4 regions of the Streptomyces sp. NPDC059785 genome follow, and region 4 is predicted to be linked to each of the others. Evidence: riboswitches for the same ligand, from Rfam matches in the RefSeq annotation. Region 4 holds a riboswitch; each other region holds the start of a gene.
The links. A riboswitch is a leader RNA that binds a small molecule or an ion and turns the genes downstream of it on or off. The one in region 4 is predicted to bind thiamine pyrophosphate.

Region 1 (7,584 bases), on a different contig from region 4:
TTCTTCTTCCTCATCGTGAACGTCTCCAAGGTGCCCTTCAGTGCCGGACTCGGACTGATCGACGGCCGCTCGCTGTTCCTCGACGCGGCGCTCGCGGTGTTCGTGGTGCCGGGCGCGCTGCTCGGCAAGTGGGCGGTGGACCGGATCAACCAACGGCTGTTCGAACAGCTCGTGATCGCGGCGACGGTGCTGGGCGGACTGCAACTGCTGCGCTGACCGGTGGGCACCTTTCAGGGGGCTCTGTGTGCCCCGGCGGGCGCCGGGGCCCGCTCCCGCTCCGCCCCGCCGGACACCCCGTGCGCCAGGTCCTCGGCGAGGAGCCGCTTGGCGATGGTGTCGACCGCGGCCCGCAGGTCCGCGCCCGGCGGCCGGCCGAGGTCCTGCTCCACGCGCCGTTCGAGCCAGTGCCCCCACGCGTCGCCGATCACCCCGGCCTCGCGCCGCCCCGCCTCGGTGTGCGAGAGCAGCGAGCCGTCACGGGTGAGATAGCCCTCCTCGACCATGCGCTGGAAGACCGGCAGCAGCACCTCGGGAGGCAGGTGCCGGCGGGCCGCGATCAGACCCAGGCTGGCGTGTCCCACCAGCCGGGTGAACATCTCGACCTGCATCACGGCCCACGCCCCCGCCACGTCAAGACGGGTGTCCGACCGCTCGACGATCCGCCGGGTGGTGGCCGGTTCCGTACGACCGATGATCTTGCCGACGGACGATTCGAGCAGCCGCCGGGAGTCCGCCGTGGACGGGGACGCGAACCCCTCGCCCATGTCCGTCGAGCCCATCCGCGCGCTGTCCCGCAACCGCACCTGCTTGAGGAACAGCGCGAAGACGAAGCCGAGCAGCGCGACCGGCACCGCCCAGAGGAACACGGTCTGGATCGTGTCGGAGTACGCCTGGATGATCGGCTCGGCCGCCCGCCGCGGCAGCCCGTGCAGTCCGTGCGGGCTCTGGGCGCCCGTGGCGATGACCGCCGGATCGGCGGCGCCGGTCCTGGTCGCGTCCTTGATCCCGTCCGCCAGGTTCGGCTTGAGCGCGCCTGCGTAGACGGTGCCGAACACGGCGGTGCCGAACGAACTGCCCAGCGTACGGAAGAAGGTCACGCCCGAGGTCGCCGTGCCGAGGTCGGAGTAGTCGACGGTGTTCTGCACGGCGATCGTCAGGACCTGCATGCACAGGCCGATCCCGGCCCCGAGCACGAACATGTACAGGGACGCCGTCCAGGTGCCGGTGCCGGGGCCCATGCGGGACAGCAGATACAGGCCGAGGGCCATCACCAGCGCGCCGACGATCGGGAAGACGCGGTAGTGCCCGGTCCTGCTGACCATGTTGCCGCTGAACACCGACGCGATCAGCAGGCCGATCACCATCGGCAGGGTGCGGACACCGGAGACGGTGGCGGAATCGCCGTCCACGTACTGGAGATAGCTCGGCAGATACGTCAGGGCGCCGAGCATCGCGAAGCCCACGATGAAGCTCAGGATCGAGCACACCGTGAACACCGGGTTGGAGAACAGCCGCATCGGCAGCATCGGTTCAGCGGCCCGGGTCTCCACCCAGCAGAACAGCCCGAGCGCGATCAGCCCGCCCGCGAACAGGCCGATGACGACGCCCGAACCCCACGCGTACTCGTTGCCGCCCCAGCTCGTCGCCAGGATCAGCGCGCTCGCGCCCACCGCGACCAGCGCGATGCCCAGGTAGTCGATGACGGGACGGGAGGCCGACCGCACCACGGGGATCGTACGGGCGGCCGCGATCACCACGACGATCGCGATGGGCACGTTGACGTAGAACGCCCACCGCCAGGTCAGATGGTCCGTGAACAGTCCGCCGAGCAGCGGCCCGATCACCGTGGACACCCCGAACACGGCGCCGATCGCACCCTGGTACTTGCCCCGCTCCCGCAGCGGGATGACGTCGGCGATCAGCGCCATCGCGGTGACCATCAGACCGCCCGCCCCGATGCCCTGCATCGCCCGCCACGCGATCAGCAGCGGCATGTTCGTGGCCAGCCCGCACAGGAACGAACCGGTGATGAAGACGACCGCCGAGACCTGGAAGACCAGCTTGCGCCCGAACAGGTCGCCGAACTTGCCGACCAGCACCGTCGCCACGGTCTCCGCCAGCAGGTACGAGGTGACGACCCACGACATGTGCGAGGCGCCGCCCAGGTCCGCCACGATCGTCGGCAGGGCGGTGCCGACGATCGTCTGGTCGAGGGCCGCGAGCAGCACGCCCAGCATGATCGTCACGAAGACGACGTTGCGCCGCCGGTTGTCCAGCACGGGGGGCGCGGCGGCCGGGGCGGACGCCGACGACGGCACGCTCTCGTCTGTGGTCGTCACAGGGCCAGCGTCACACTGCCGAGTGGCGGGTGCATGCGGGGTGCTCCGCCTGGCGTACAGGGCGCTCCGCCGGAGGCGGGGTGTGGTCCGCCGTCGGTCGGCCGCCTGCCTGCCGGCCGGCTGCCCGCGCCGGCCAGGCGCTCCACCGGCGGTGCCGCGGACTGCCGTCGGCCGGCTGCGGCGCCGCCTTGGCCGGTCGCGCGGTTCCCCGCGCCCCTGACGGGGCGCACCCCGACCGCGGCGGACCTCGCGCGGCTCCCTCAGGGGGTGGGTCCCGTCAGTTTCGGTGCTCGCTTCCCGGCGTCGATCGCCGTCCCGCCCTGCTCGACCTCCGCGGCCAGCTCCCGGGCCCAGGCGGCCAGTTCCGCCGGGTGCAGTCCGTGGGGCCGGGGGCGGCCGGCCGTCGTGGACCACTCCTCGATCGCTCCCGCGCCGCGGCGCAGCAGGCGGGCGCCGCCCGTCACGTTGCCCCGGGCCGCGTGGGTCAGGCCCACCGCGAGCTGGGCCATCCCGCGCCACAGCGCGCGCTCGGTGTCGGGGCCCGACTTCCAGGCGTCCTCGAAGACCTCGTGCGCGTGGAACGGCTTGCCCGCCGCGAGCAGCGTCTGCGCCTCGGCGACGGTCTCCGCCGGGGTGCGCACCACCCCCTCGGGCTGCCGCTCCACCCCGTCCGCGCCGTACGGCAGCGGACGGCCGAGACCGTCCCGGGGCCGGGCGTTGCGCGCCCGGCCCTCCGTGTCCCGGTCGCGCCCGCCGCTGCCGCCGGTGTCCCCGGTCGCCGATGTCGCGCTCATACCGCGATTGTCCCGCCCCGGCCCGCGCACCGCCGCCCCGCCCCCCGCGGACCGTCCCCGTACGTGGGGTAAAGTTCTCTGCGCGCCGCCACGCGGGAAGAACACCGCGGCGGGCGCACCGGGACGTGGCGCAGCTTGGTAGCGCACTTGACTGGGGGTCAAGGGGTCGCAGGTTCAAATCCTGTCGTCCCGACGGTGCGAAGGGTCTTCACGGGCGACAGCCCGCGAGGGCCCTTTTCCCACGGACACGGGGTGCCCCGTAAGAGGGCTGAGATCACACCCGTCGAACCTGAACCAGTTAGGACTGGCGGAGGGATGTCTCATGGCGTTGCCGCATGCCCGCGCGGAAACGGCCGGTACCGGAGCAGAGGGCCGGGGTGTCTTCGACGGGCGGATGCCCGCCGCCCCCGGTGATCTGCGCATCGAGGCGCGGGGAATCGCGCCGGTGCCAAAGGACGCGCGGTACGGCGGGCCCGGGCGGCTGTTCACCGTCTGGTTCGCGCCCAACCTGACCATGACCGGGGTCTTCACCGGCACCCTCGGCGCCGCGCTCGGCCTCGACTTCGCCACCGCGCTCACCGCCGTCGTCCTCGGCACCCTGCTCGGGGCCGTGCCGACCGCGTACCTGGGCACCTGGGGCAGCCGGACCGGTGCCGGGCAGCTCCCGCTCGCCGGGCTGGCCTTCGGCCGGGCGGTGGCGGTGCCGGGCGCCCTGCAATGGCTGTCCTCCATCGCCTGGGACGCGCTGATCGGCCTGTTCGGCGGCGACGCCCTCGCACAGCTCTGCGGCCGGCCGTTCTGGCTGGGCGCCCTGGTCATGCTGGCCGCGCAGGGCGTGCTCGGCGTCCTCGGGTACGAGGCGATCCACCGGCTCCAGACCGTGATGACCTTCGCGCTCGCGGCCGCGTTCGCCGCGCTCACCGTCAGGCTGGCCGACGGCGGCACCGCGAGCGCCGCGGCCGGCACCGCACACGGCGCCGACCGGGCCGGCGCATTCGTCCTGACCTGCACGGTCGCGCTGAGTCTGGCCCTGTCCTGGGCGCCCTACGCCAGCGACTTCAGCCGCTATCTGCCGCGCGACACCTCACGGCCGCGGATGTTCTGGTGCACGCTGCTCGGCATCTCGGTGTCCTTCGTCGCCGTCCAGGCGCTCGGCCTGTGGGGCGCGTCCGTGTTCACCGACCAGACCGCCCGCGGCGTCGACACCCTGCTCGGCGGCGGCGTACTCGGCGCGTCCGGGCTGCTCGTCGTGGCCCTCGCCGCGCTGTGCAGCAACGCGATGAACGACTACAGCGGCTCGCTCGCCCTCCAGACCATGGGCGTACGCGTGCCACGCCCCGTCGCCGCCGCCCTGGCCGCCGTGCTCGGCTTCCCGCTCGTCCTGTGGATGCACGCGGCCGACACCACCACCCGCTTCCAGAACGTCCTGCTGCTCGTCGGCTACTGGATACCCGGGTTCGTGGCGATCGTCGTCGTGGACTGGGCCGCCCGCGCCAGAGCCCGCCGCGGCGCGCCCGTCGACCTGGCCGCCGAGCGCGCCCGCCCGGTGCCCTGGTGGCCGGCGCTCACGGCGTTCCTCGCCGCCTTCGCCGCGGCGGTGCCGTTCATGAGCACCAGCCTGTACGTGGGCCCGGTGGCCGAGGCCCTGCACGGCGCCGACCTCGCCTACGGGGTGGCGTTCCTGGTGGCCCTCGCCGTGTACACGCCGCTGCGCGTGCGCCGGCCCCACTGATGCCCCCGCGCGCCCCCCGACCTCCCCTCCTCCTTCCGCACGGAGCCGCACCACCATGCCCACCGCCCCGTACGTCCGGCCACCCGAAGGAGAGCCTGGTATGACCCCTCAGCCCGTCCCGGCCACCCCGGGCGCCGCCCCTCGCACCGCGCCGCCCCGCGTCCTGACCGTCGCCGGATCCGACTCCGGCGGCGGCGCGGGCATCCAGGCCGACCTCAAGACGATGCTCGCCCTCGGCGCGCACGGCATGAGCGTGCTCACCGCCGTCACCGCGCAGAACTCCCTCGGCGTGCAGGGCGCGTGGGAACTGCCCGCCGAGGCGGTCCGCGCCCAGTACCGCAGCGTCGTGGACGACATCGGGGTGCAGGCGGTGAAGACCGGCATGCTCGCCTCGCCGCTGCTCGTCGAGACGGTCGCCGAACTGCTCGCCGGGACGGCCGCGCCCGTGGTGGTGGACCCGGTCAGCGTGTCCAAGCACGGCGACCGGCTGCTGGCCGACGACGCGCTGGACGCCGTACGGAACACACTGCTGCCTACGGCGACGGTGGCGACGCCGAACCTGGACGAGACGGCGGAGCTCACCGGGATCGCCGTAGCCGACGAGGCGGACATGGTGCGGGCCGCGGACCGGCTGCTGTCGTACGGGCCCCGGTGGGTCCTGGTCAAGGGCGGGCACCTGCCCGGCGCGGCCGTCGACCTGCTGACCGACGGCACCGAGGAGCACTGGCTGCGCGCCCCGCGCCACGACAACCGCCATACGCACGGCACCGGTTGCACGCTCGCCTCGGCCGTCGCGGTGGGCCTGGCCCAGGGCCACCCGGTACCGGCGGCGGTACGGCTGGCGAAGGACTACGTCACCGGAGCGATCGAGTCCGGCTTCCCCCTGGGCGCGGGCATCGGCCCCGTCGACCACGGCTGGCGGACCCGCGGGGCGGACTGACCGCGCCCGGTCCCCGGCGCCGGACGGCGGCACGCGTCCGGCCCAGCACCGCGCATGCCCCCGGGACGTACGAGGAAGACGTACGAGGAAGACGTACGAGGAAGACGTACGAGGAAGACGTACGGGGAGAAGGAGACACGTGAGCATTCCGCCCCCGCCCTCCGTCGCCGGCCGGCCCGTCGTGCTGCTGCGGCCCGCCCCGCAGCGAACCGACCGCATCTTCACGCCCGGCGCCCTGCGGCTGCTGCACGACCGCTTCACCGTCGTGGACCTCGCCGACGACCCGTCGGACGAGGCGTTCGACGCGGCGCTGCCCGACGCCTTCGCGATCATCGGCCAGCCCGACCTGCCCGCCGGGCGGCTGGCCCGCGCACCCCGGCTGCGGGCCCTGCTGAACGTCGAGGGCAACTTCTATCCGAACGTCGACTACGAGACCTGCTTCCGGCGCGGTGTCCACGTGCTCGGCTGCGGACCCGCCTACGCGCAGGCCGTCGCCGAGTACGCGCTCGCCCTCGCCCTCGACCTGGCCCGGGGCATCAGCCGCGAGGACCGCGCCTTCCGCGCCGGACGCGAGCGCTACGTGTCCGACGGCAACGCCGACGCCGTACTCCTGCGCGGCTCGGACATCGGCCTCGTCGGCTTCGGCAACCTCGGCCGCGCGCTGCACCCGCTGCTCGCCCCCTTCCGGCCCACTCTCCGGGTGTACGACCCCTGGCTGCCGCCCGGCGCGCTGCGCGAGTACGGAGTACTGCCCGCCTCACTGGACGAGACCCTCGCCAGGAGCCGGTTCGTGTTCGTCCTCGCCACCGTCACGGACGACAGCCGCCGGCTCCTCGGCGCACGCGAACTGGGACTGCTGCCCGACGGCGCCCGGCTGATCCTGGTCAGCCGCGCCCCGGTGGTCGACTTCCCGGCGCTGCTCTCCCGGGTCGGGGACGGGCGGCTGCTCGCCGCCATCGACGTGTGGCCCGAGGAGCCGGTCGCCGCCGAGGATCCGGTACGCGGCCTGGAAGGGCTCGTGCTCTCCGCCCATCGCGCGGGCGGGGTGCCGGAGGCGTTCCATGCCGTCGGGGACATGGTGGTCGACGACCTGACCCTGGTCGCGAGCGGTCTGCCGCCCGCGCGGATGCAGGCGGCCGCGCGGGAACTCGTCGGCCGCTACCGCAACCGCCCCGTCACCTGAGTCCTGAGTCCTGAGTCCTCAGACCTGAGACCTGAGGCCTGTGAAGAACGCGGAGATTTTCTATGTCCCATTCGTTCGATCCTGCTCCCGGCCTGCTGTCCGGGATTCCGTGCGACGGCCTGCTCTTCGACAACGACGGAGTGCTGGTGGACTCGGACGAAGGGGTCGGGCTGGCGTGGAGCCGGTGGGCGCGGGACCGCGGGCTGGTCCCCGAGGACGTCGTCGCCCTGGTGCACGGCCGCCGTTCGGCCGACACCGTCGCGCTGCTCGTGCCCGACCCCGGGCAGCGGGCCGCGGCCCTCGCCGAGATCGACCGCCTCGAAGTGGAGGCCGCGGCCACCACCGCCGCGCTGCCGGGCGCCCGGCCGCTGGTGGACGGCCTGCCGCGGGACCGGTGGGCGGTCGTGACGTCCGGCGTCACGGCGCTGGCCCGGGCCCGGCTGGCCGCCGCCGGGCTGCCCGCCCCGGACGTCCTGGTCACCGCGGACGACGTCAGCCACGGCAAGCCGGCCCCGGACGGTTATCTGGCCGCGGCGGCGGAGCTGGGCTTCGCACCGCAGCGCACGGTCGTCCTGGAGGACAGCGCCACGGGCGCC
Region 2 (7,584 bases), on a different contig from region 4:
CGGGGGATGGACAATGTCCTGCCGGTCCGGAACCGTGCAGGAATAAGACGCGACGCAGCCGGCCGCCGACCCCGACGAGGAACAGCTGCCGGGCCTACTCAAGACACGCAGGAGCAAGTGGTGATCGAAGAGACCCTCCTCGAAGCCGAGGAGAAGATGGAGAAGGCCGTCGTGGTCGCCAAGGAGGACTTCGCCGCGATCCGCACCGGTCGTGCGCACCCGGCGATGTTCAACAAGATCGTGGCCGACTACTACGGCGCGCTGACGCCGATCAACCAGCTGGCCTCGTTCTCGGTGCCGGAGCCCCGGATGGCCGTGGTGACGCCGTTCGACAAGAGCGCGCTGCGCAACATCGAGCAGGCGATCCGCGACTCCGACCTGGGCGTCAACCCCAGCAACGACGGAAACATCATCCGGGTGGTGTTCCCCGAGCTGACCGAGGAGCGCCGCAAGGACTACATCAAGGTCGCCAAGACCAAGGGCGAGGACGCCAAGGTCTCGATCCGCTCCGTACGCCGCAAGGCCAAGGACGCCATCGACAAGCTCGTCAAGGACGGCGAGGTCGGCGAGGACGAGGGCCGCCGTGCGGAGAAGGAACTCGACGACACCACCGCGAAGTACGTCGCCCAGGTGGACGAGCTCCTCAAGCACAAGGAAGCGGAGCTGCTCGAGGTCTGATGAACGACTCTTCCTGGGGGGCGCCGCCGCAAGCCGGGTACTGGGGGCCGTCCGACCAAGGACCTGTCCAGGGGGCAGCCCCGGCGGGTCCCGCATACGATGCGCATGACGCCCAGCAGACTCGCCCCATGCCCATCGTGCCCGACGTACCCGCACATGGCGGAGACCAGGATGACGACCGGGGGGCCGCTCGGCCGGGCGGCCCCTCGTTCCGCGACGGCGAACCGCCGGCGGCGCCCTACGGGGAGCCCTCGCACAACCCGCCGCAGCAGAGTCCGCAGCACACGCAGAGCCCGCCGCATCCGCAGGCTCCGCACCACGCGCAGAGTCCGCACCACCCGCAGGCTCCGCACCTCTCGCAGAGTCCGCAGGAGCCCATGCCCAGCGCCCAGCCGTCAGCGCCCGCACCGCAGAAGAAGACCGCGGGCCGCGACCTCGGCGCGGCCATAGGGGTCGGTGTCGGACTCGGTGTGGTGATCATCGCGTCGCTGTTCGTCGTCAAGGCCGTGTTCGTCGGCGTGGTCGCGGTCGCCGTGGTGGTGGGCCTGTGGGAGCTCACGTCGCGGCTGGCCGAGCGCAAGAGCATCAAGGCGCCGCTCGTGCCGCTGGCGATCGGCGGCGCGGCGATGGTCGTCGCCGGGTACGTGCGGGGCTCCGAGGGCGCCTGGGTGGCGATGGCGCTGACCGCGCTGGCCGTCCTCGTCTGGCGCATGACGGAACCGCCGGAGGGCTACCTCAAGGACGTCACCGCCGGCCTCTTCGCGGCCTTCTACGTGCCGTTCCTGGCCACGTTCGTCGCGATGATGCTCACCGCGGACGACGGTCCCTGGCGGGTCCTGGTCTTCCTGCTGCTCACGGTGGTCAGCGACACCGGTGCGTACGCCGTCGGCTGGCGTTTCGGCAAGCGCAAGCTGGCTCCGCGGATCAGCCCCGGCAAGACCCGCGAGGGCCTGCTCGGCGCGGTCGCCTTCGCGATGGTGGCGGGCGCGCTGTGCATGCAGTTCCTGATCGACGGCGGCACCTGGTGGCAGGGTCTGCTCCTCGGCCTCGCGGTCGCGGTCAGCGCCACGCTCGGTGACCTCGGCGAGTCCATGATCAAGCGGGACCTCGGGATCAAGGACATGGGCACGCTGCTGCCCGGGCACGGCGGCATCATGGACCGCCTCGACTCACTGCTGCCGACGGCGCCGGTGGTGTGGCTGCTGCTGGTGGTGTTCGTCGGGTCGGGTTGACCGACCAGTGCCACCCGTCCTGCCCGCCGAATCGCCTTACCTGCTTTGAGCTGGGCTTTCGTCGGTGAGAGGTCCGTTGTCCACAGGGCGGCGGGCCTTCTCTTTTTGTCTGCGACACTGGTAGAGCCATGCCTAAGCCCGGAGAACTTACATTCGTCGCGCCGCGCGGAGCCAAGAAGCCGCCGCGGCATCTCGCCGATCTCTCGCCCGCCGAGCGGAAAGAAGCGGTGGCCGCGATCGGGGAGAAGCCGTTTCGCGCCAAGCAGCTCTCGCAGCACTACTTCGCGCGGTATGCGCACGACCCCGCGGAGTGGACGGACATCCCCGCCGCCGCCCGGGGCAAGCTCCAGGAGGCGCTGCTGCCGGAGCTGATGTCCGTCGTCCGGCACATCAGCTGTGACGACGACACCACCCGCAAGACCCTGTGGAAGCTGTTCGACGGCACGCTCGTCGAGTCCGTGCTGATGCGGTATCCGGACCGGGTCACCATGTGCATCAGCTCCCAGGCGGGCTGCGGGATGAACTGCCCGTTCTGTGCCACAGGACAGGCCGGACTCGACCGGAACCTGTCCACCGGCGAGATCGTCCACCAGATCGTCGACGGTATGCGGGCGCTGCGGGACGGGGAGATCCCCGGCGGGCCCGCGCGGCTGAGCAACATCGTGTTCATGGGCATGGGTGAGCCGCTCGCCAACTACAAGCGGGTGGTCGGCGCCATCCGCGCGCTCACCGACCCCGCCCCGGACGGGATCGGGCTCTCGCAGCGCGGGATCACCGTGTCGACCGTCGGTCTGGTCCCGGCCATCCACCGGTTCGCGGACGAGGGCTTCAAGTGCCGGCTCGCCATCTCCCTGCACGCACCGGACGACGAGCTGCGCGACACCCTCGTCCCGGTCAACACGCGGTGGAAGGTGGGCGAGGTGCTGGACGCGGGCTTCGAGTACGCCGCGAAGTCGGGACGCCGGCTGTCCATCGAGTACGCGCTGATCCGCGACATCAACGACCACGCGTGGCGCGGTGACCGGCTCGGCCGGCTGCTCAAGGGCAAGCCGGTGCACGTGAACCTGATCCCGCTGAACCCGACGCCCGGCTCCAAGTGGACCGCCTCGCGCCCCGAGGACGAGAAGGCGTTCGTCCAGGCCATCGCCGCGCACGGAGTGCCGGTCACCGTGCGGGACACCCGGGGGCAGGAGATCGACGGGGCGTGCGGGCAGTTGGCGGCGTCCGAACGGTAGAGCGGTAGCAGCGGAGGGTACGCTGGCCGGTACGTACATCTTCATATTCCGACAGGGGAGCGCCACAGCGCTGAGAGTGCGGCACCGGCCGCAGACCCTCTGAACCTCGCCCAGGTCATTCTGGGTAGGAAGTTCGGTCACCACTCAAGCTGTTGCGCCCTGCCCGGGAACTCGTCGGAGGTCCCGGGCAGGGCCGCGTCTTCTCCTGGTCATCCCAGGAGGAATCCAGTGAGCACCACCAGCAGCGCCGGCCGTGCCGGCAGGAAGTTCACGGCCGTGGTCGCGGTCACCGGGCTCGGGCTCGTCGCTCTGTCCGCGTGCGGCTCGTCCGGTTCCGGAAGCGGCGCGGGGGACGAGAAGACCGTGACCCTCGTCAGTCACGACTCCTTCGCCGCGTCCAAGAGCGTCATCGAGGAGTTCGAGAAGGAGTCGGGGTACAAGGTCCGGGTCCTCAAGGACGGCGACGCGGGACAGGCCGTCAACAAGGCGATCCTCACCAAGGACAACCCCCAGGGCGACGTCTTCTTCGGTGTCGACAACACCCTTCTCTCCCGCGCGCTCGACAACGGGCTCTTCCAGCCGTACGAGGCCAAGGGCGCGGACAAGGTGGCCGAGGAGTACCGGGCGGACCAGGACAAGCACCGGGTCACGCCCATCGACTCCGGCGACATCTGCGTCAACTACGACAAGGCGTACTTCACCGAGCACGAGCTGGACCCGCCGAAGTCCTTCGCCGACCTGACGAAGCCGAAGTACAAGAACCTGCTCGTCACGGAGAACGCGGCCACGTCCTCGCCGGGGCTCGGCTTCCTGCTCGGCACCGCCGCCGCGTACGGCGACGGTGGCTGGGAGGGGTACTGGAAGAAGCTGCGCGCCAACGGTGTGAAGGTGGTCGACGGCTGGGAGCAGGCGTACAACGAGGAGTTCTCCGGGTCGGCCGGCGGCAGGAAGGCGGGCGGCGACCGGCCGCTCGTCGTGTCGTACGCCTCCTCGCCGCCCGCCGAAGTGATCTACGCCGACCCGAAGCCGAAGACCGCGCCGACCGGTGTCGCCGACGGGACCTGCTTCCGGCAGACCGAGTACGCGGGGCTGCTGAGCAACGCGGAGAACACCGCGGGCGGCAAGGCGCTGATCGACTTCCTGGTCTCGAAGAAGTTCCAGGAGGACATGCCGCTGAACATGTTCGTGTATCCGGTGGTCGACGGGGCGAAGGTGCCCGGCGAGTTCACGGCGTACGGGCCGCAGGCCGAGGATCCCGCGACGCTCGCCCCCGCCAAGATCGCCGACAACCGTGACCAGTGGGTCAAGTCGTGGACCTCGCTCGTACTGAAGTGACCGACGTGGTTTCCGGAGACGCGGGAGTGGCTTCCGGGGGGCGCGGCGGGGCTGTCGGCAGGCGTGGCGGTGCGTTGCGGGTTCTGGGGCTCATGGGGCTGCCCGTCGCGTTCTTCGGGGTTTTCTTCGGGTATCCGGTCGTCGCGATCGTCGCCCGCGGCTTCAAGGCCGACGGGACCTGGCGGTTCGGACGGTTCGGCGAGGTGCTCGCACAGTCCGACATCCGGCACGTGCTGTGGTTCACCACCTGGCAGGCGCTCGCCTCCACCGCGCTCACGCTGCTGGTCGCGCTCCCCGGCGCCTACGTCTTCGCGCGCTTCGAGTTCAGGGGCAAGCAGGTGCTGCGGGCCGTCGTGACCGTGCCCTTCGTCCTGCCGACCGTGGTCGTCGGGACGGCGTTCCTGGCCCTGGTCGGGCGCGGCGGGCTGCTGGACGACTTGTGGGGCGTACGCCTCGACACCACCGTCTGGGCGATCCTCCTCGCCCACGTCTTCTTCAACTACGCGGTCGTCGTACGGACCGTCGGCGGCCTCTGGTCGCTGCTCGACCCCCGGCAGGAGGACGCGGCGCGGATGCTCGGCGCCTCCCGGTTCGCCGCCTGGCGCCGGGTCACGCTTCCGGCGCTGGCCCCGGCCGTCGCCGCTGCCGCGCTGATGGTTTTCCTGTTTACGTTCACTTCGTTCGGTGTGGTGCAGATCCTCGGCGGGCCGGCCTTCTCCACCCTGGAGGTGGAGATCTACCGGCAGACCGCGGAGATCTTCGACCTCGCCACGGCCGCCGTGCTGACCGTCGTGCAGTTCGTGGTGGTCGGCGTGATCCTCGCCGTGCACGCCAGGACCGTACGCCGCCGGGAGACGGCCCTGCGGCTCGTCGACGCCTCCGTGACCGCACGGCCGCCGCGCGGCGCGGGGCAGTGGGCGCTGCTCGCCGGAGTGCTGGCAAGCATCGCCGTACTGCTCGTGCTGCCCCTCGGCGTACTGGTGCAGCGGTCCCTCGACACCCCCGGCGGCTACGGCTTCGGGTACTACCGGGCGCTGACGTCGGCCGACGGCGCTGTGTTCCTGGTGGCGCCGATCGAGGCGATCGGGAACTCGCTGCGGTTCGCGGCCGCGGCGACCGTCATCGCCGTGGTCATCGGTGGGCTCGCCGCGGCGGCGCTCACCAGGACCGGCCGGCGTACGCCGTCCCTGAGCGCCCGGCTCGTGCGCGGCTTCGACGCGCTGCTGATGCTGCCGCTCGGCGTCTCTGCGGTGACGGTCGGCTTCGGCTTCCTGATCGCCCTGGACGAGCCGCCGCTTGATCTGCGGGCCTCCTGGATCCTGGTGCCGCTGGCACAGGCCCTGGTCGGCGTCCCCTTCGTTGTACGGACGATGCTTCCCGTGCTGCGCTCCGTCGACCAGGGGTTGCGGGAGGCGGCCGCGGTGCTCGGGGCGTCGCCCTGGCGGGTCTGGCGCGAGGTGGATCTGCCGATGGTGCGGCGGGCGCTGCTCGTCGCCGCCGGGTTCGCCTTCGCGGTGTCGCTGGGCGAGTTCGGGGCGACCGTCTTCATCGCGCGGCCCGACCGTCCGACGCTGCCGGTCGCGGTGGCCCGGCTGCTCGGCCGCGCGGGCGACCTCAACTACGGGCAGGCGATGGCCCTTTCGACGATCTTGATGGTGGTGTGCGCGGTGGCGCTGCTCGTCCTTGAGCGGGTACGGGCCGATCGGATCGGTCGGATCGGTCGGATCGGTCGAGGCGATCGGATCGATCGGACGGGGGAGTTCTGATGGTGCGGTTCGGTAAGTGGGACGCGAGCGTTGAGCGGGTTGGTCAGCGGGATGAGCGGGGCGGTGGGCTGGACGGGCGGGGCGGTGCGGGTGCGTTGTTGCGGCTCGATGCCGCGACCGTGCGCTTCGGCGGGCGGCCCGTGCTCGACGGTGTGTCCCTGGACGTCGCGTCCCACGAGATCGTGTGCGTGCTCGGGCCCAGCGGCAGCGGCAAGTCGACGCTGCTGCGGGCCGTGGCGGGGCTTCAGGCGCTGGACTCCGGGCGGGTGCTGCTCGACGGGCGCGACCAGGCCGCCGTACCCGCGCACAGGCGTGGCGTGGGGCTCATGTTCCAGGACCATCAGCTCTTCCCGCAGCGCGACGTGGGCGGCAACGTCGCCTTCGGGCTGCGTATGCACGGTGCCGCGAAGGGGGAACAGGGCGCGCGGGTAAATGAGTTGCTGGAGCTCGTCGGGCTGCCGGGGGCCCGGTCCAGGGCCGTCGCCGCGCTCTCCGGCGGAGAGCAGCAGCGGGTGGCGCTCGCCCGCGCCCTCGCGCCCCGGCCCCGGCTGCTGATGCTGGACGAACCGCTGGGCCAGCTCGACCGGTCGCTGCGGGAGCGGCTGGTCATCGAACTGCGCCAGCTCTTCGGCGAGTTGGGTACGACCGTGCTCGCCGTCACGCACGACCAGGGCGAGGCGTTCGCGCTCGCCGACCGGGTCGTGGTGATGCGCGACGGGCGTATCGCCCAGTCCGGTACGCCGCTGGAGGTCTGGGAGCGGCCGGCGGACGAGTTCGTGGCGCGGTTCCTCGGCTTCGACAACGTGGTCGGGGCGACGGTGAGCGGCGCGGTCGCGGACACGCCGTGGGGCAAGGTGCCGGTGCCGGACGGGGCGGTCCAGGGGGCCGGTACGGTGCTCGTCCGGCCCGCCGGGGTGCGGCTGGTCGCTCCGGCCGACGGGCTGCGCTGCGCGGTGGCCGCGCGTACCTTCCGGGGGACGCATGTCGCCTTGCGGCTTCAGCCGGAGGGGGCGCCCGCTATCGAGGCGGCTTGCGGGTTGCGGGACGCGCCCGCGGTGGGGGCGGAGGTCGGGGTGTCGTTCGACGCGGCCGAGACGGTTGTTCTTGGCGGGTGAGTGGCGCTGCGGGGTGTTTTCGGTGGGTGCGTGGCGTTGCGCTGTGCTCTCGTGGGTGAGTGGCGCTGCGCTGTGCTTTCGGCGGGTGAGTGGCGTTGCGCGGTGTTTTCGGTGGGGTGCGTGGCGCTGCGGGGTGTTTTCGGTGGGGTGCGTGGCGTTGCGCGGTGCTTTCGGTGGGTGCGTGACGCCGTCCGTCTCGGTTGGTCCGACTTCGCCGGAAGTG
Region 3 (7,584 bases), on a different contig from region 4:
GCGCGCGAGGCGGGCGGTCAGCACGGCCTCGCCCGCTGTGAAGCAGCCCGCCGTGTTCGGCAGGACGCGGATGCCGAGCCGGCCGAGCACCGAGAGCACCGAGCCGTGGGCCGCCGGGTCGACCCGGCGCATCGCGACCGTCGTCAGCTCCGTGCCGGACGCCAGCAGCGAGCGCTCCAGGACGTCGAGGCTGGGCGCGCCGCCCGTGCCCATGATCAGGCGGGACGCGTAGGTCGTACCACCGAGGACGAAGGAGTCGTCGGCCATGGTTCAGCCTCCTTGGACGGCGGTGAGGACTTCGACGCGGTCACCCTCGCCTAGGGCGGTGACCGGCCACTGCGCGCGCGGGACGACGGTTTCGTTGAGGGCGGCGGCGATGCCCGAGGGGGCCGCGGTGAGGGTCGCGACGAGCGCGTCGAGCGCGGTGCCGTCGGCGACCGTCCGCCGCTCCCCGTTGACGAAGACGGTGACGAGGACGCTCATACGGGCTGCTCCGTGGGGTTCGTGCGGGCCGCTCCGGCCGGGCCCTGGCCGAACCGCCCGGGGCTGAAGGGGCGGGCCACGTCCGGGAGTTCACCGGTGGTCAGGACGTGCGCCATGGCGTCGCCGGTGACGGGCGTGAGGAGGACACCGTTGCGGTAGTGGCCGGTGGCCAGGAGCAGGCCGTCCAGCACGGTCGGGCCGAGCAGCGGCGCGTTGTCGGGGGAGCCGGGACGCAGTCCCGCGCGGGTCTCGGTCAGCGGCAGCTCCGTGATGCCGGGGACCAGCTCGTGGGCGTCCCGCAGCAGCTCGTACACCCCGCCCGCGGTCACGGTGGTGTCCCAGCCCAGTTCCTCGCTGGTGGCGCCGACGACGAGCTCGCCGCTCACCCGGGGCACCAGATAGACCTGACTGCCGCGCACCACGGCACGCACCGTACGGCTCAGGAACGGCGCGTACCGCTTCGGCACCGTCAGCCGCAGTACCTGCCCCTTCACCGGCCGTACGGGCGGCACTACGTCGTCGGGCACGCCCGCGAGGCGCCCGCTGAGGCTGCCCGCCGCCAGGACGACCCGGCCGGCGGCGAGCGCGGTGCCGTCCGCGGTGACGACACCGGCCGCCCGGTCGCGCAGGACGGTCAGCCGCTGTGCCCAGGTGCGGTGGAGGACGACCCCGGCGCGTTCGCAGGCGGTGACCAGGGCCGCGGCGAGCCGCCGCGGGTCGATCTGGTGGTCCCCGTCGACCCGGAGCCCGCCGCGCACGCCGGGCGCGAGCATCGGCTCCAGGCGGCGGCACTCGCGGCCGCTGAGCCACTCCGAGTCGAGCCCCGACCGGCGTTGCAGCGCGTGCAGTTCGCGCATGTGGGCGCGGTCGTCGGCGTCCAGGGCGACCGCGAGCGTGCCGCTCCTGCGGTAGCCGAGGTCGAGACCCGTCGCCCCGGTCAGCTCGGCCGCGAAGTCCGGATAACGCTCCGCGGAGGCCAGATTGAGGCCCAGCAGGGTCTGCTCGCCGTGGTGCAGCTCGGTGACGGCGGCCAGCATCCCGGCGGCCACCTGCGCCGCCCCGCCGCCCGGCTCGGGGTCCACGACCGCGGTGGCGAACCCGTGCTGCGCGGCCCGCCAGGCGGTCACGAGCCCGATGATCCCGCCCCCGACCACGAGGACGTCCGCCGTGTCCGGCACAAGCGCCATGGGTGTCCAGCCCCTCCCTTCGCCGGCATGACCCGGATCAGGTTCGTACGGTCGGAGGCCGGCCAGCCTCCCTCTCAGCCCGGTGCGTCCGGGCTCCCGCGTGTGCTCTACGTTGGCCACCCTAGCCCGTCCGTCCGGGTGCCAGTAGGGGAGCCCTCGCGCACGGCGGCCGGGACGGCCGCCACCCGGGCGGCGGCACGCGCGTGTGGAACAGGTCACGGGCCCGGTCCGCTGACTGACGAATTGTCAGTTGTCTAAGGTGATCGAGTGAGCGAGCAGACGCAGGGGCGTACGGTACGGCGGGTCGTCGTCGTGGGCGCGGGCATGGCCGGGGTGCAGACCGCGGTCGCGTTGCGGGAACAGGGATTCGCGGGCGACGTGACCGTGCTCGGCGCGGAACCGCACCAGCCGTACGACAGGCCACCGCTGTCCAAGGCCGTGCTCCTCGGCAAGGCCGAGGGATCCGCCTTCGACGTCGACTTCCCCGCGCTCGGCATCACCCTGGGCCTCGGCCGCGAGGTGCTCGCCGTCCGCCCCGGCGACCACGAGGTCGACACCGCGGAGGGACCCGTCCCGTACGACGTCCTGGTGCTCGCCACGGGCGCCGAGCCGATCCGGCTGCCGGGCGCGGAGGACGTCCCCGGGGTCCATCTGCTGCGCACCCTGGACGACGCCGAGCGGCTGCGCCCCGTGCTCGCCCGGCAGCACGACGTCGTGGTCGTCGGGGCGGGCTGGATCGGCGCCGAATTCGCCACCGCCGCCCGTGAGGCCGGCTGCGCGGTGACCGTCGTCGAGGCCGCCGACCGGCCGCTCGCCGGGGCGCTGCCCGCCGAGGTGGCCGCGCCGATGACCGGCTGGTACGCCGACAGTGGCACCGAACTGCGCACTCACGCGCGCGTGGCGAGCGTCGAACCCGGCGCGGTGATCCTGGACGACGGCACCCGGCTGCCCGCGGGCGCGGTCGTCGTCGGCATCGGGGCCTGTCCCGCGACGGCCTGGCTGGCGGGCTCCGGCATCGAGCTCGGCGCGCACGGCGAGGTCGTCGCCGACGACCACCTGCGCACCTCGGCGCCCGACGTGTACGCGGTCGGCGACTGCGCCTCCTTCCCGTCGGGCCGCTACCAGGGGCGCCTGCTGGTCCACCACTGGGACAACGCCCTCCAGGGGCCGCGCACGGTCGCGGCGAACATCATCGGCGAGACGCCCACGGCGTACGACCCGGTGCCGTACTTCTGGTCCGAGCAGTTCGGCCGTTTCGTGCAGTACGCCGGTCATCACGCGGCCGGCGACGCCACGGTCTGGCGGGGCGATCCGGCGGGCGCCGCCTGGACCGTCTGCTGGCTCCGTGAAGGGCGGCTGGTCGCCCTGCTGGCGGTGGGCAGGCCCCGGGACCTCGCCCAGGGGCGCAAGCTGATCGAGGCGGGCACCGCGATGGATCCGGAGCTGCTGGCGGACCCGGCCCGCCCGCTGAAGGCGGCCACGGCGTAACGGCCACGGCGGCGGGGTCGCGTCCCGCCGTACGGCGGACAGCCCGGCCTGCCGCGACCCGGCCGGAGGGTGCCCGGCTACCGACTGTCAGTCCCAGATGGCAGGCTTGTCCCGTGACCGAGATTGACGCAAAGATCGATGCTCTCGTCCCCGCCTGGCTCACCGTCCCCGACATCGCCGAACAGCTCGGCGTCGAGGTGACCCGCGTCCGGCAGCTGGTCAAGGAGGGCCAGCTGATCGCCGTACGCCGTGGTGAGAACCGGGCGCTGCACGTCCCCGCCGCCTTCATCGACGGGGACAAGGTCGTCAAGGGCCTGACCGGCACCCTGACGCTCCTGCGGGACGACGGCTTCACCGACGAAGAGATGCTCGAGTGGCTCTTCACCCCCGACGACAGCCTGCCCGGCACCCCCGCGCAGGCCCTGAGCGAGAATCGCGGCACGGAGGTGAAGCGCCGCGCCCAGGCGCTCGCCGTCTGATCCGGAAGACGACCGTCCGGCGCACGGACCACGGCTCGCCGCCCCACGGCCGCCGCGGTCCGCGCGCCACCGGGGACGCGGGGCGCCCGCCCCGCGTTCCCGGCTTCGCTTCACGAGCCCGGCTCGTGAAGCCCGAACAGGGGGACCCCCATGCCTCAGGCCGCAGTCACCGCGCGTGCGCGGCTCGCCGACGCCCTGGTCTATCTGTGCACGGACGCCCGCAAGCGCCAGGGCGACCTGGCCGGGTTCCTGGACGCCGTCCTGGCGGGCGGCGTCGACATCGTGCAGCTGCGCGACAAGAGCCTGGAGGCGGCCGAGGAGCTGGAGTACCTCGCGCTCTTCGCCGACAAGTGCCGGGAGCACGGCAGACTCCTGTCGGTGAACGACCGGGCGGACGTGGCCCACGCGGCCCGCGCCGCCCACCCGGCCGGCCCCCAGGTGCTCCATCTGGGCCAGGGCGACCTTCCGGTGCCCGCGGCCCGCGCGATCCTCGGCGACGACGTCCTGATCGGCCGCTCCACGCACACGGCCGCCGAGGCGTCCGCCGCCGCCGTCCAGCCGGGCGTGGACTACTTCTGCACGGGCCCCTGCTGGCCCACCCCGACCAAGCCGGGCAGGCCCGCTCCCGGCCTGGACCTGGTCCGCCGCACGGCGTCCCTGGGCATCGGCAGACCCTGGTTCGCCATCGGCGGCATCGACCTGGGGAACCTGGACGAGGTGCTGGAGGCCGGCGCGCGGCGTGTCGTCGTGGTCCGGGCGATCACCGAGGCCGACGACCCGGGAGCGGCGGCGGGGGAGTTCGCGAAGCGGCTGCGCGGGGTGCGGTAGCCCGGCGGGCAGGGCGGCGGGTCGGCAGGTCGGTGGGACGGCGGGTCGGCAGGTCGGTGGGGCGGCGGGTGCGCGGGAGGCCGCGGGCGCGTGCCGGTGTTCCGGGACCTTCGTCCCGAGGGGTGGACAAGAAGTCGACAAATCGGACAATTTCCACTGGTTCGGTTGGGCGAGCCGCACCCCCCTGGCTAACCTGCGGACATGGCCATCGGAACCGCCTCCACCAGGACTGATCGCGCACGCACCGTGCGCGACATGCTGGCGACCGGCAAGCAGACGGTGTCGTTCGAGTTCTCGGCGCCGAAGACCCCCAAGGGCGAGCGCAACCTGTGGAACGCGCTGCGCAGGGTCGAGGCCGTCGCGCCCGACTTCGTCTCCGTGACCTACGGGGCGGGCGGCTCGACGCGCGCGGGCACGGTCCGGGAGACCCAGCAGATAGTGGCCGACACCACACTCACTCCGGTCGCGCACCTCACCGCGGTCAACCACTCCGTGGCGGAGCTGCGCAACATCATCGGCCAGTACGCGGACGCCGGGATCCGCAACATGCTCGCCGTCCGCGGCGACCCGCCCGGCGACCCGATGGGCGACTGGATCGCGCACCCCAGCGGCCTGACCTACGCCGCCGAGCTGGTCCGGCTCATCAAGGAGTCCGGCGACTTCTGCGTGGGCGTCGCCGCCTTCCCGGAGATGCACCCCCGCTCGGCGGACTGGGACCGGGACGTCGCCCACTTCGTCGACAAGTGCCGGGCCGGCGCCGACTACGCGATCACCCAGATGTTCTTCGAGCCCGAGTCGTACCTGCGGCTGCGCGACCGGGTGGCCGCGGCCGGCTGTGAAACCCCGGTGATCCCCGAGGTCATGCCGGTCACCAGCGTGCGCATGCTGGAACGGCTGCCGACGCTCAGCAACGCCGTGATCCCCGCCCAGTTGAAAGAGCGGATCCTCACAGCGAAAGACGATCCGACGGCTGTACGCTCCATTGGCATCGACTTCGCCACCGAGTTCTGCGCGACACTTCAGTCCGAGGGAGTCCCCGGACTGCACTTCATCACGCTCAACAACTCCACGGCGACACTGGAAATTCACGAAAACCTCGGCCTGCACCACCCACAGCGGGCCTAGACCGGCCGCACCTGCGTACGACACACTGCGTAGCGGTCACTGGGAGAGGGGCGTACATGGGCTGGACGGTCCTCTACATCGCGTTCGGGATTGTCGCACTGTGGCTGCTGGGTGAGGTCCTGCTGCAGTACAAGGCGCGGCTGCGCTGGCGGCTGCTCGCCTTCGTCGGCTTCCTCGGCGTCGTACTCGGTGTGCTGATCCCCTCCGTGGTCGTCATCGGCCTGGGCGCCGCCGCCTTCGCGGTCGGCCAGACCTACGTCACGCTCTCCTTCCGCCGCGGCTTCGCCACCGGCTGGTCCATCGGCGCCCGGCAGGGCGCCCCCAAGCCCGCGTCCAAGCGCCGCCGCGGCGAGCCGGACCCCCAGGGCCCGGCCGCGGAGGACTCCGGCCCCGAGATGCCCGGCACCGGCCCGGCGTACGCGGACGACGACGAGGAGCGCGACCTCTTCACGCCCGTGCCGCCCGCCGGGACGCCGGCTTCGGCCGCCGAGACGACCGCCGTGTACGAGCCGCAGCCGATGCCCGACGACACCGGCTCCTACGGCGTCTACAGCGACGCCGCCTACGCGGCCGCCACCGATCCGTCCTACGCCACCGGCCAGTCCCAGGACCAGCAGGCGTACGCCTACGACGGCTACTCCGGGTACGACCAGCAGCAGTACGGCTACGACGCGAACGGGCAGCAGCAGTACGCCGGCTACACCGACCCGTACGCCGGCGCGCAGAACTACGGCACCGGCTACGACACCAGCGGCTACGGCGACCAGCAGGCGTACGGGCAGCAGGGCTACGACCAGTCCCAGTACGGCACCGGCGGCTACGGCGAGACCCCGGCCGGCGGCGTCTGGGTGCCCCAGCAGCGCAACGCCGAGGACCCGTACGGCGGCGAACTCCCGCCCGAGCAGCAGTACCCGTACCAGGGCGACGGGAACACCGGCGGGCAGGGCGGCCACGGCGGCAACGGCTACGACGGGCAGTACCGGTACTAGAACGGGCCGCTCGTACCACTGGACCTGCGGCACGGGCGGCGCGGCTCACTGGGAGCCGCGGAACTCCGGCCCCTCCACGATCAGCCCGGCGACCAGCGCCCCCGACATTCCCGCGTGCGGCAGACCGCCGCCCGGGTGCGCCCAGCCGCCGGCCGCGAACAGGCCCGGCAGAGCGGTGCCGTTGGCCGGGTGGAGCAGTCGGCCGTCCGCCGCGGCGAGCGCCGGGGCGGGCACCGCGCCGCCCGCCGCGCCGGTCGCCCGGGCGACGTCCGCGGGCGTGCGCACCTCGTGCCACAGCAGCCGGTCGCGCAGGCCGGGAACGGCCCGTCCGGCGGCGTCGACGACCCGCTGCACGTCCGGCTCCGGTATCTCCAGGCCGGCCGGCACGGTCACCGTCAGCGTGACCGCCTCGTGCTCCGCGTCCGGCACCGCCGCCGGGTCCTCCGGGCGCGTCACCGTCACCGTCGGCGCGGCGGACAGCCCCGGGTGCTCGCCGAAGAGCCGAAGCAGTTCGTCGGCGCGGTCCGCTGCGTGCACCACCGTCCGGTGGGCCGTCCCCGCGGGCCGGGCGCCGCGCAGCGCGAGGAGCACGGTCAGCCGGCTCGCCGCCGCACGCTGCGGCGGCACCCCGCCCGCGCCCCCGCGCGGGGGAGTGCCGGGCACCAGGACGTCCAGGACGCCTGGCGCCACGCCCGCGACCACGTGATCGGCCTCCGCGACCGTGCCGTCGGCGGTCTCGACGCCCGCCGCCCGGCCGTCCTTCTCGACGACCCGGGTGACCTCGGCACCGAAGACGAACTCCACCCTGCGGGCCACGCACCGCTCGTACACCGCACGCGCCAGCTCGCGGACGCCCCCGCGCACATACCAGGTGCCGAAGGCGTGCTCCATGTACGGCAGCACGGCGGCGCTCGCCGGGGTCGCACGCGGGTCGAGCCCGTACGCCAGGGCGTGGCTCTCCAGGAGCGCCGTCAGACGGGCGTCGCGCAGCTCCCAGGCGCCGAC
Region 4 (7,584 bases):
AGCTTTCTGATGACCTGGCTGACGCGCCCGGTCGTGACGCGCAGCCGCTCGGCGGTGCGGCCGAAGTGCAGCTCCTCGGCGAGCGTCAGGAAGGTCTCGATCTCCACCCGCTCCAGCACATGCCCCCCAGCGTTTAATCAGGCTCAACGACCGTAGTCCGATTCCGCCTTGATGACGGTTTCTCCCCGGCGGATCGTAGAAGGCGTCCACCTCCGGACTCCACCGCCTCTCCCCTTCACGACAAGCGACAAGCGACAAGCGACAAGCGACAAGCGACAAGCGACAAGGAAGCCTTATGAGCGCCTCGGACATCACCTCGTACCTGGACGGACTCGACGACGACCTGCGGAAGACCGGCGAGGAGCTGCGTTCCGTCATCGACGCCGCCCTGCCGGAGGGCGCGGGCGCACTCTGGCACGGCCATCCCACCTGGGGCCTCGGCGACAGACCCGGCCGGACGCCGGTCTGCCTGCTCAAGGCGTACAGCACCTATGTCACGTTCGGGCTGTGGCGGGGCCAGGACATCGCCGACCCGTCCGGACGGCTGGTCGCCGGTGCCCGCCGGATGGCGTCCGTGAAGCTGCGGACCGTCGCCGACGTGGACCCGGTCCTGTTCGCGGACTGGCTGCGCCGGGCCGTCGCACTGGAGGAGGAGAAGTGACCGCACTGCGCGTGAAGGCCTTCGACCACCTCGTCCTCAACGTGGGGGAGGTCGAGCGCTCCCTGGACTTCTACACCGGTCTCCTCGGCCTCGAACCCGTACGCGTCGCCGAGTGGCGGGCGGGCCGGGTCCCGTTCCCCTCGGTGCGCATCACCTCCGAAACCATCATCGATCTGGTCGGCCGCCCCCGGGGCGAGTCCAACGTCGATCACATCTGTCTCACCGTGGAACCGCTGGACTGGGACGAAGTCATCGCGTCCGGGACCTTCACGGTTCTACAAGGCCCCGTCGACCGCTTCGGCGCACGCGGCTCCGCCACGTCCGTCTACGTCCAGGACCCTGACGGGAACACCGTGGAACTCCGCTGGTACCCGGAGGACGCCCCGGCGTGACCACGCCACGCCGGGGAGCCGGCCCGCCGTCGCGTCAGTCGGCGATGGGCAGATAGACCCGGTTGCCGCTCGCCGCGAACTCCCGCGATTTCTCCAGCATCCCCTCGGCGACCTCCTCGGCGGAGGCGCCGTCGGCCGCCCCGCCGCCGAACCGCTCGGTGATGCTCTGGCTGATCTTCATCGAGCAGAACTTCGGGCCGCACATCGAGCAGAAGTGTGCCGTCTTGGCGGGCTCGGCCGGGAGCGTCTCGTCGTGGAACTCCCGTGCCGTGTCCGGGTCGAGGGCCAGATTGAACTGGTCCTCCCACCGGAACTCGAAGCGGGCGTCGGACAGCGCATCGTCCCATTCCTGCACACCGGGGTGCCCCTTGGCGAGGTCGGCTGCGTGGGCGGCGATCTTGTAGGTGATGACGCCGGTCTTGACGTCGTCACGGTTGGGCAGGCCCAAGTGTTCCTTGGGCGTGACGTAGCAGAGCATGGCCGTGCCCCACCAGGCGATCATCGCGGCACCGATGCCGGAGGTGATGTGGTCGTACGCGGGTGCGACGTCCGTCGTCAGCGGGCCGAGCGTATAGAACGGAGCTTCATCGCAGATCTCCTGCTGAAGGTCGATGTTCTCCTTGATCTTGTGCATCGGGACATGTCCCGGGCCCTCGATCATGGTCTGTACGTTCAAACGCTTGGCGATCGCGTTGAGTTCCCCGAGCGTCCGCAATTCCGCGAACTGTGCCTGGTCGTTGGCGTCCGCGATCGAGCCGGGCCGCAGGCCGTCGCCGAGCGAGTACGTGACGTCGTACGCGGCGAGGATTTCGCAGAGTTCATCGAAGTGCTCGTACAGGAACGACTCCTTGTGGTGCGCCAGGCACCAGGCCGCCATGATCGAGCCGCCGCGCGAGACGATGCCGGTCTTGCGGTTCGCCGTGAGCGGCACGTACGACAGGCGTACGCCCGCGTGGACGGTCATGTAGTCCACGCCCTGCTCGGCCTGCTCGATGACCGTGTCCTTGTAGATCTCCCAGGTCAGCTCCTCGGCCCGGCCGTCGACCTTCTCCAGCGCCTGGTACAGCGGGACAGTGCCGATGGGGACGGGGGAGTTGCGCAGGACCCATTCGCGGGTCGTGTGGATGTTGCGCCCGGTCGACAGGTCCATGACCGTGTCGGCACCCCAGCGGGTGGCCCAGGTCATCTTCTCGACCTCCTCCTCGATGGAGGAAGTGACCGCGGAATTGCCGATGTTGGCGTTGACCTTCACCAGGAACCGCTTGCCGATGATCATCGGCTCGATCTCCGGGTGGTTGACGTTCGCGGGCAGGACCGCGCGGCCTGCGGCGATCTCCTCACGTACGACCTCGGGGTCGACGTTCTCGCGGACCGCCACGAACTCCATCTCGGGCGTGATCTCGCCGCGCCGTGCGTAGGCGAGCTGGGTGACCGGCCGGCCTGGGCGGCCCCGGCGCGGCTGGCGCGGCCGTCCCGGGAAGACCGCGTCGAGATTACGCAGGCCCCCGCGCGGCGCGGTGTGCCTGATCCCGTCGTCCTCGGGACGGACGGGGCGGCCCGCGTACTCCTCGGTGTCGCCGCGAGCGGTGATCCAGTTCTCCCGCAGCGGCGCCAGGCCCCTGCGTACGTCGGTGTCGACGGCCGGATCGGTGTACGGGCCCGAGGTGTCGTACAGCGTGACCGACCGCCCGTTGGTCAGGTGCACCTGACGGACCGGCACCCGCAGGTCGGAGCGTGAGCCCTCGACGTATGCCTTGTGCCAGCCGATGGACCTGCCGGCCTCCCGCGACGGCTCCTGGGACTGATCGCCCGGAGACACGTCGGACACCTCGTCCGTCTGGCTGGAGGCAGGCGTGCGTACGTCGTTGTTGGTCATGAGACCTACTCCCTACGCCGGCATTACCCGGTAACAGGTTCAGCGGTCGACGCAGCGGTGTCCGTCCGCCGATGTTTCATGTGAAACATCGCTGGGACGGAGGTCAGCGCCCTCTCAGCCCGGTGCTCCGAGCTCCCGCGTGTGCAAAAGGTAACTCCACGCTAGCGGCAATATTGGCGCGGTGAACAGAGGGCCCCCTTCGTTCTTGCGATGATCGGTCGGTGACCACGACGCCTCAGCCGCCCTTCCCACCCTCCCGGCCGCCGCACGGGCCGCCGCAGAGAACGCCTCACAGACCGCCGTCCGGGCCGGGCCCGGACGGCGGCCATGGGCAGGATCCCGGCGACAGGCAGGCCCATGGGCCGGGCGGGCACGGGCCCGGCGGCCACGGACCGGGTGGACACGGGCCGGACGGGCATGGACCGAGCGGGCATGGACCGGGTGGCGGATTCGGTGGCGCGCGGGGGCCGGGTCAGGGCGGCGGGCGAGGGTTCGGAGGCGGGGGCGGGAGCGCGCAAGGCCCGGCACTCGGCGGATCAGGATTTGGGTCCGGGTCCGCGGGCGGGAACGGGCAAGGTCCGGGACCCGGCGGCGGATCGGGGCCTGGTGGCGGATCAGGGCCCGGTGGCGGCCAGGGTCCGGGATCCGGCGGCGGGCACGGGCCGGGGCCCGAGGACGGGGACGGGCACGGGAACGGCCACGGCCACGGCCACGGCCACGGGCACTCGCACAGTCACGGCCCGGCCGCGCCCGTCTCGAAGCATCTTCGCAAGGTCATCGCCGCGGTGCTGATTCCCTTCGCGACAGCGGTCGTCGTGGGCCTGGCGGTGCTCTGGCCGGGCGGTGCCCCCTCCCATGAGCGCACCGGTGTCGGCTTCGACCGGCAGACCCAGCAGGCGACGGTCACCAAGGTCGTCCGGGTGGACTGCAAGTCCGTCAACGCCTCGGCGGACACCCCGACCGGCGACACCTCCACCGCCGAGGGCTCCTCCGCCCAGCAGCAGGCGACCGGCGAGTGCAAGAAGGCGACGATCCGGGTCGACACCGGCAAGGACAAGGGCCGGACCTTCACCGAGATCGTCCAGCCGGACCAGTCACGGCAGTTGAGCCAGGGCGAGAAGGTCGTGGTCGCCTACGAGCCCTCCGCGCCGGAGAACCTCCAGTACTCGGTCGCCGACGTGAACCGCAAGCTGCCCATGGCGCTGCTCGCCGGGATCTTCGCGCTGGCCGTCGTGGTGGTGGGCCGGATGCGCGGAGTCATGGCGCTGATCGCGCTGGCCGTCAGCTTCCTGGTGCTGACGTTCTTCATCCTGCCCGCGATCCTCCAGGGGTCGAACCCGCTGATAGTGGCGGTCGTCGGAGCCAGCGCCATCATGCTGATCGCCCTCTACATGTGCCACGGCCTCTCGGCCCGCACATCAGTGGCGGTGCTCGGCACGCTGCTCTCGCTGCTGCTGATCGGCATCCTGGGCTCCGGGTTCATCGGCTGGGCGGCGCTCACCGGCAATGTGGACGACAACACCGGCCTCATCCACGGCCTGTACCCGGCCATCGACATGAGCGGTCTGCTGCTGGCCGGCGTCATCATCGGCTCGCTCGGCGTGCTCGACGACGTCACGGTGACGCAGACCTCCGCGGTCTGGGAGCTGCACCAGGCGGACCCGACGATGGGGTGGCGCAAGCTGTACCGCGCGGGCATCCGGATCGGCCGCGACCACATCGCGTCGGTCGTCAACACCCTGGTCCTGGCCTACGCGGGCGCCGCGCTGCCGCTGCTGCTGCTCTTCTCCATCGCGCAGAGCAGCGTCGGTACGGTCGCCAACAGCGAGCTGGTCGCCGAGGAGATCGTGCGCACGCTGGTGGGCTCGATCGGTCTGGTCGCGTCGGTCCCGGTCACCACCGCGCTGGCGGCCCTGGTGGTGTCGGCCGACCGCACGAAGTCAGCGGGCGTCCCGGCCCCGGCAAGTGCCCGGCCCCCGCTCGATGCGGACGCCAGGACACCCGCGCGGGGCGGGCGGGGCCGGCGGCGGAAGCGCTGAGCCCGGCCCGGCCACGGCCGGGCCCGTCGGGAGGGAAGGCAGAGACGGAGGCACGGGGTCGTCAGGTGCCGGGCACAGGCACCAGGCACAGGGACTTGCAGGCACCGCTGTGCTCAGCCCGCGCTCTGTTCCTCGGCCAGGATGCGGTCCAGCGCGTCGTCGAGGTGGGTGTCGAAGTGCGCGAGGGAACGCTCCTGCCCCAGCGGGACGAGCCGGTCCGTCCGGTCGAGGAAGGCCACCAGCGGAGCCGTACCCGATCGGAACAGCGCCTGGTCACCGCCCACTTGGAGCCGGATCAGCACCTCGCCGAAGAGCTCCGGCTCCGTGGGGGAGATGCGTACGTCACCGTCCCCGCAGGGGCGGCCCACGCCGTCGATCAGCAGTTCCCGGCCGAAGGCCCACGTCACCGGGGCGTCGCCGGGCAGATGGAAGGTCAGCCGCACGGCGAACGGATCGCAGGTGTCGTACCGCAGCTCCACCGGGATGCGGAAGGCGAGCTCCTCCGACACCAGGAAGCTCATCATGACTTCTGCCTCTACCGACTCGCGCATCGTCTACCCCGTCGTTTGCCGTCGACTGGCCGGGAAACACATCCCTGACCCTGCTGCATCTTGCTCAACGTATACGGGAGATCACAAGGAGTGAGTTTTCAGATGCTGATAGAGATCGCGAGGGTCCCGAGCAGCCGCCCGATCTCGGTCTGGAGCCGCCGCGCCGACGGCAGCAGGCGTTCCGCCTGGTGAGCGGGGAGGGAGAGGGCCACGGTCGCGGCGGTGCTGCCCGCGGTGATCGGGACCGCCGCGCACACCGTCCCCAGCGCGTACTCCTGCCTCTCGACCACGGGTTTCATGCGTCCCAGCGCTTCCAGGCGCCGTAACAGCGTCTGCCCGTCACGCACCGTGTAGGGGGTGAGGGACCGCACCGGGTAGCGGTCGAGGTGGTCGCGGCGGGCCTGCTCGTCGAGTTGGGAGAGCAGGCACTGGCCGATCGCGTGGGCGTGGCCGGTCTCCCGGAAGTCGGCCCACTCCTCGACCGCGCGGTAGCCGGGAGCGTCGGCGACCGACAGGACCTCGATCTCGCCGTCCCGGTAGGCCGCGTAGTAGACGGGTACGCCGATCTCCCGGCCCCAGTGGGCGAGCGCGTCGTTGATCGTGCTGCGACGTTTCTGCTGGGCTCCGCTGCTGCTCAGCCGCTCGGCGGCCTCCCCCAGGAAGAACAGCCCCTTCTCCCGGTGCAGATAGCCCTCGTGGGCCAGGGTGCGCAGCAGGTGGTACGTCGTGGGCAGGGCCAGTCCGGCGTCCCGGGCGAGTTGCTTGGCGGGCGCTCCGCCCTCGCGCGCGGCCACGGCCTCCAGCAGCCGCATAGCCCGCTGCACGGAGCCGATGAGGGTGGTGCGGTGCGGATCGGTGGCCGGCGGGTCCGCCACCGGCGCCACGGGAGCCGGCTCCGCGGTGGACCGCATACGCGCGGCGGGAACCTGCGGGTTGTCGTCACCGGCCCGCCGGACCGGCGCCGGGGACTGCGGCTGAGGGGTCTCGGAGCGTACGTTCGCGGGTGGGGACAGGGGCGGTGCGGTCGGGGTGCGGGGCGTCGGCGAGCCCCGCCGTTGGGCAGGTGCGGCGTGCGTTGCGGCGCGAACGAAGTCAACGGTGGCCAAGGAGTTCTCCCGGAGCGCGAGGAGGGCCGCTGTAGGAGAGGCACCTGGGTTGTGCCGCCGAGGGGAGCGACCCGCGTCGAAATCCGGACTTTAACGGTCTCTTAGCGCCCGATGACGGCCTTGGCGGGAAACTTCCCCCGGCCGAGGGAACCTTGCGTCCCTGTCCCCCCGGCCTCCGTCCGCCCCGGCGGCCGGGATACGCGTCACCAGTCGCCGCGCGAGGACGAACTCGACATGAACTTCCTTACGACATAGATCAGTCCGCCGACCAGCGCCACGAAGACCAGCACCTTGAAGAGCAGGCCGATCACCACGCTCACCACGCTGACTATCAGGCTGCCGAACACGACCAGGGCGATGACGGGCACCGCGACCCACTTCACCCACCACGGCAAACCGCTGAAGATCTCTCGCATCGCCCTCGTCCACCTTCCCGTCCGTGCCCCCGCCTCACGGCCCCGGTCACGGCTTCCCGACGTCCGTCCGGAGTCTGTGGCTCCCGGATCTTTTACGTCCTGCCTTGAATGCTAGAGCCGCGGCAGGAGGCGGCGGGGGCCTCGCACCCCCTGTCTCCCCCTGACCGGTCCCCTAGGGAATGCCGGAGGCCGGGGTCAGCTTTCCGGTGGAGAGAACACCACCAGGACCCGCAGGTCCTCGGTGATGTGATGGAACTTGTGCGCGACCCCGGCGGGCACGTAGACGACGCTGCCGCGCGCCACCTGCGTGGTTTCCAGACCCACCGTGACCGAGGCACGCCCGCTCACGACGAAGTACACCTCGTCCTGCTGGTGGGGCTGCTGCGGATCGTGGGTGCCGGCATCGAGCGCGTACAGGCCGACCGACATGTTCCGTTCGCGCAGGAACTGCAGGTAGGCACCGTCGTTGGCGGCGCGCTCCGCCTCCAGTTCGTCCAGCCGGAATGCCTTCATCGTCCTCGTCCGCTCTCCTGCGCCGTCGGC

Region 1: it holds a riboswitch for thiamine pyrophosphate, as region 4 does, so the genes downstream of both, ACFV6E_RS28705 (purine-cytosine permease family protein) here and thiC (phosphomethylpyrimidine synthase ThiC) in region 4, are expected to answer to the same signal.
Region 2: it holds a riboswitch for thiamine pyrophosphate, as region 4 does, so the genes downstream of both, ACFV6E_RS19570 (thiamine ABC transporter substrate binding subunit) here and thiC (phosphomethylpyrimidine synthase ThiC) in region 4, are expected to answer to the same signal.
Region 3: it holds a riboswitch for thiamine pyrophosphate, as region 4 does, so the genes downstream of both, thiO (glycine oxidase ThiO) here and thiC (phosphomethylpyrimidine synthase ThiC) in region 4, are expected to answer to the same signal.

The regions. Positions count from the first base shown of each region.
Region 1 covers NZ_JBHWHV010000043.1:73,579-81,162, reverse strand. The annotation lists gene ACFV6E_RS28725 (sulfite exporter TauE/SafE family protein) at 1-216, shown strand, start outside; gene ACFV6E_RS28720 (MDR family MFS transporter) at 231-2,339, opposite strand; gene ACFV6E_RS28715 (DUF309 domain-containing protein) at 2,600-3,133, opposite strand; tRNA gene ACFV6E_RS28710 (tRNA-Pro) at 3,253-3,326, shown strand; TPP riboswitch at 3,372-3,466, shown strand; gene ACFV6E_RS28705 (purine-cytosine permease family protein) at 3,456-4,865, shown strand; gene thiD (bifunctional hydroxymethylpyrimidine kinase/phosphomethylpyrimidine kinase) at 4,966-5,805, shown strand; gene ACFV6E_RS28695 (NAD(P)-dependent oxidoreductase) at 5,945-6,988, shown strand; gene ACFV6E_RS28690 (HAD-IA family hydrolase) at 7,051-7,584, shown strand, end outside.
Region 2 covers NZ_JBHWHV010000024.1:35,154-42,737, reverse strand. The annotation lists gene frr (ribosome recycling factor) at 121-678, shown strand; gene ACFV6E_RS19580 (phosphatidate cytidylyltransferase) at 678-1,910, shown strand; gene rlmN (23S rRNA (adenine(2503)-C(2))-methyltransferase RlmN) at 2,039-3,145, shown strand; TPP riboswitch at 3,189-3,294, shown strand; gene ACFV6E_RS19570 (thiamine ABC transporter substrate binding subunit) at 3,374-4,480, shown strand; gene ACFV6E_RS19565 (ABC transporter permease) at 4,573-6,246, shown strand; gene ACFV6E_RS19560 (ABC transporter ATP-binding protein) at 6,342-7,361, shown strand.
Region 3 covers NZ_JBHWHV010000082.1:8,104-15,687, reverse strand. The annotation lists gene ACFV6E_RS38665 (thiazole synthase) at 1-267, opposite strand, end outside; gene thiS (sulfur carrier protein ThiS) at 271-483, opposite strand; gene thiO (glycine oxidase ThiO) at 480-1,670, opposite strand; TPP riboswitch at 1,668-1,780, opposite strand; gene ACFV6E_RS38650 (NAD(P)/FAD-dependent oxidoreductase) at 1,938-3,158, shown strand; gene ACFV6E_RS38645 (Rv2175c family DNA-binding protein) at 3,272-3,637, shown strand; gene thiE (thiamine phosphate synthase) at 3,788-4,465, shown strand; gene metF (methylenetetrahydrofolate reductase [NAD(P)H]) at 4,667-5,590, shown strand; gene ACFV6E_RS38630 (hypothetical protein) at 5,647-6,579, shown strand; gene ACFV6E_RS38625 (phytoene desaturase family protein) at 6,625-7,584, opposite strand, start outside.
Region 4 covers NZ_JBHWHV010000023.1:69,922-77,505, forward strand. The annotation lists gene ACFV6E_RS19115 (LysR family transcriptional regulator) at 1-107, opposite strand, end outside; gene ACFV6E_RS19120 (DUF1801 domain-containing protein) at 296-661, shown strand; gene ACFV6E_RS19125 (VOC family protein) at 667-1,053, shown strand; gene thiC (phosphomethylpyrimidine synthase ThiC) at 1,088-2,929, opposite strand; TPP riboswitch at 2,922-3,078, opposite strand; gene ACFV6E_RS19135 (YibE/F family protein) at 3,151-4,968, shown strand; gene ACFV6E_RS19140 (SsgA family sporulation/cell division regulator) at 5,082-5,519, opposite strand; gene ACFV6E_RS19145 (IclR family transcriptional regulator) at 5,618-6,343, opposite strand; gene ACFV6E_RS19150 (DUF5326 family protein) at 6,829-7,041, opposite strand; gene ACFV6E_RS19155 (cupin domain-containing protein) at 7,237-7,554, opposite strand.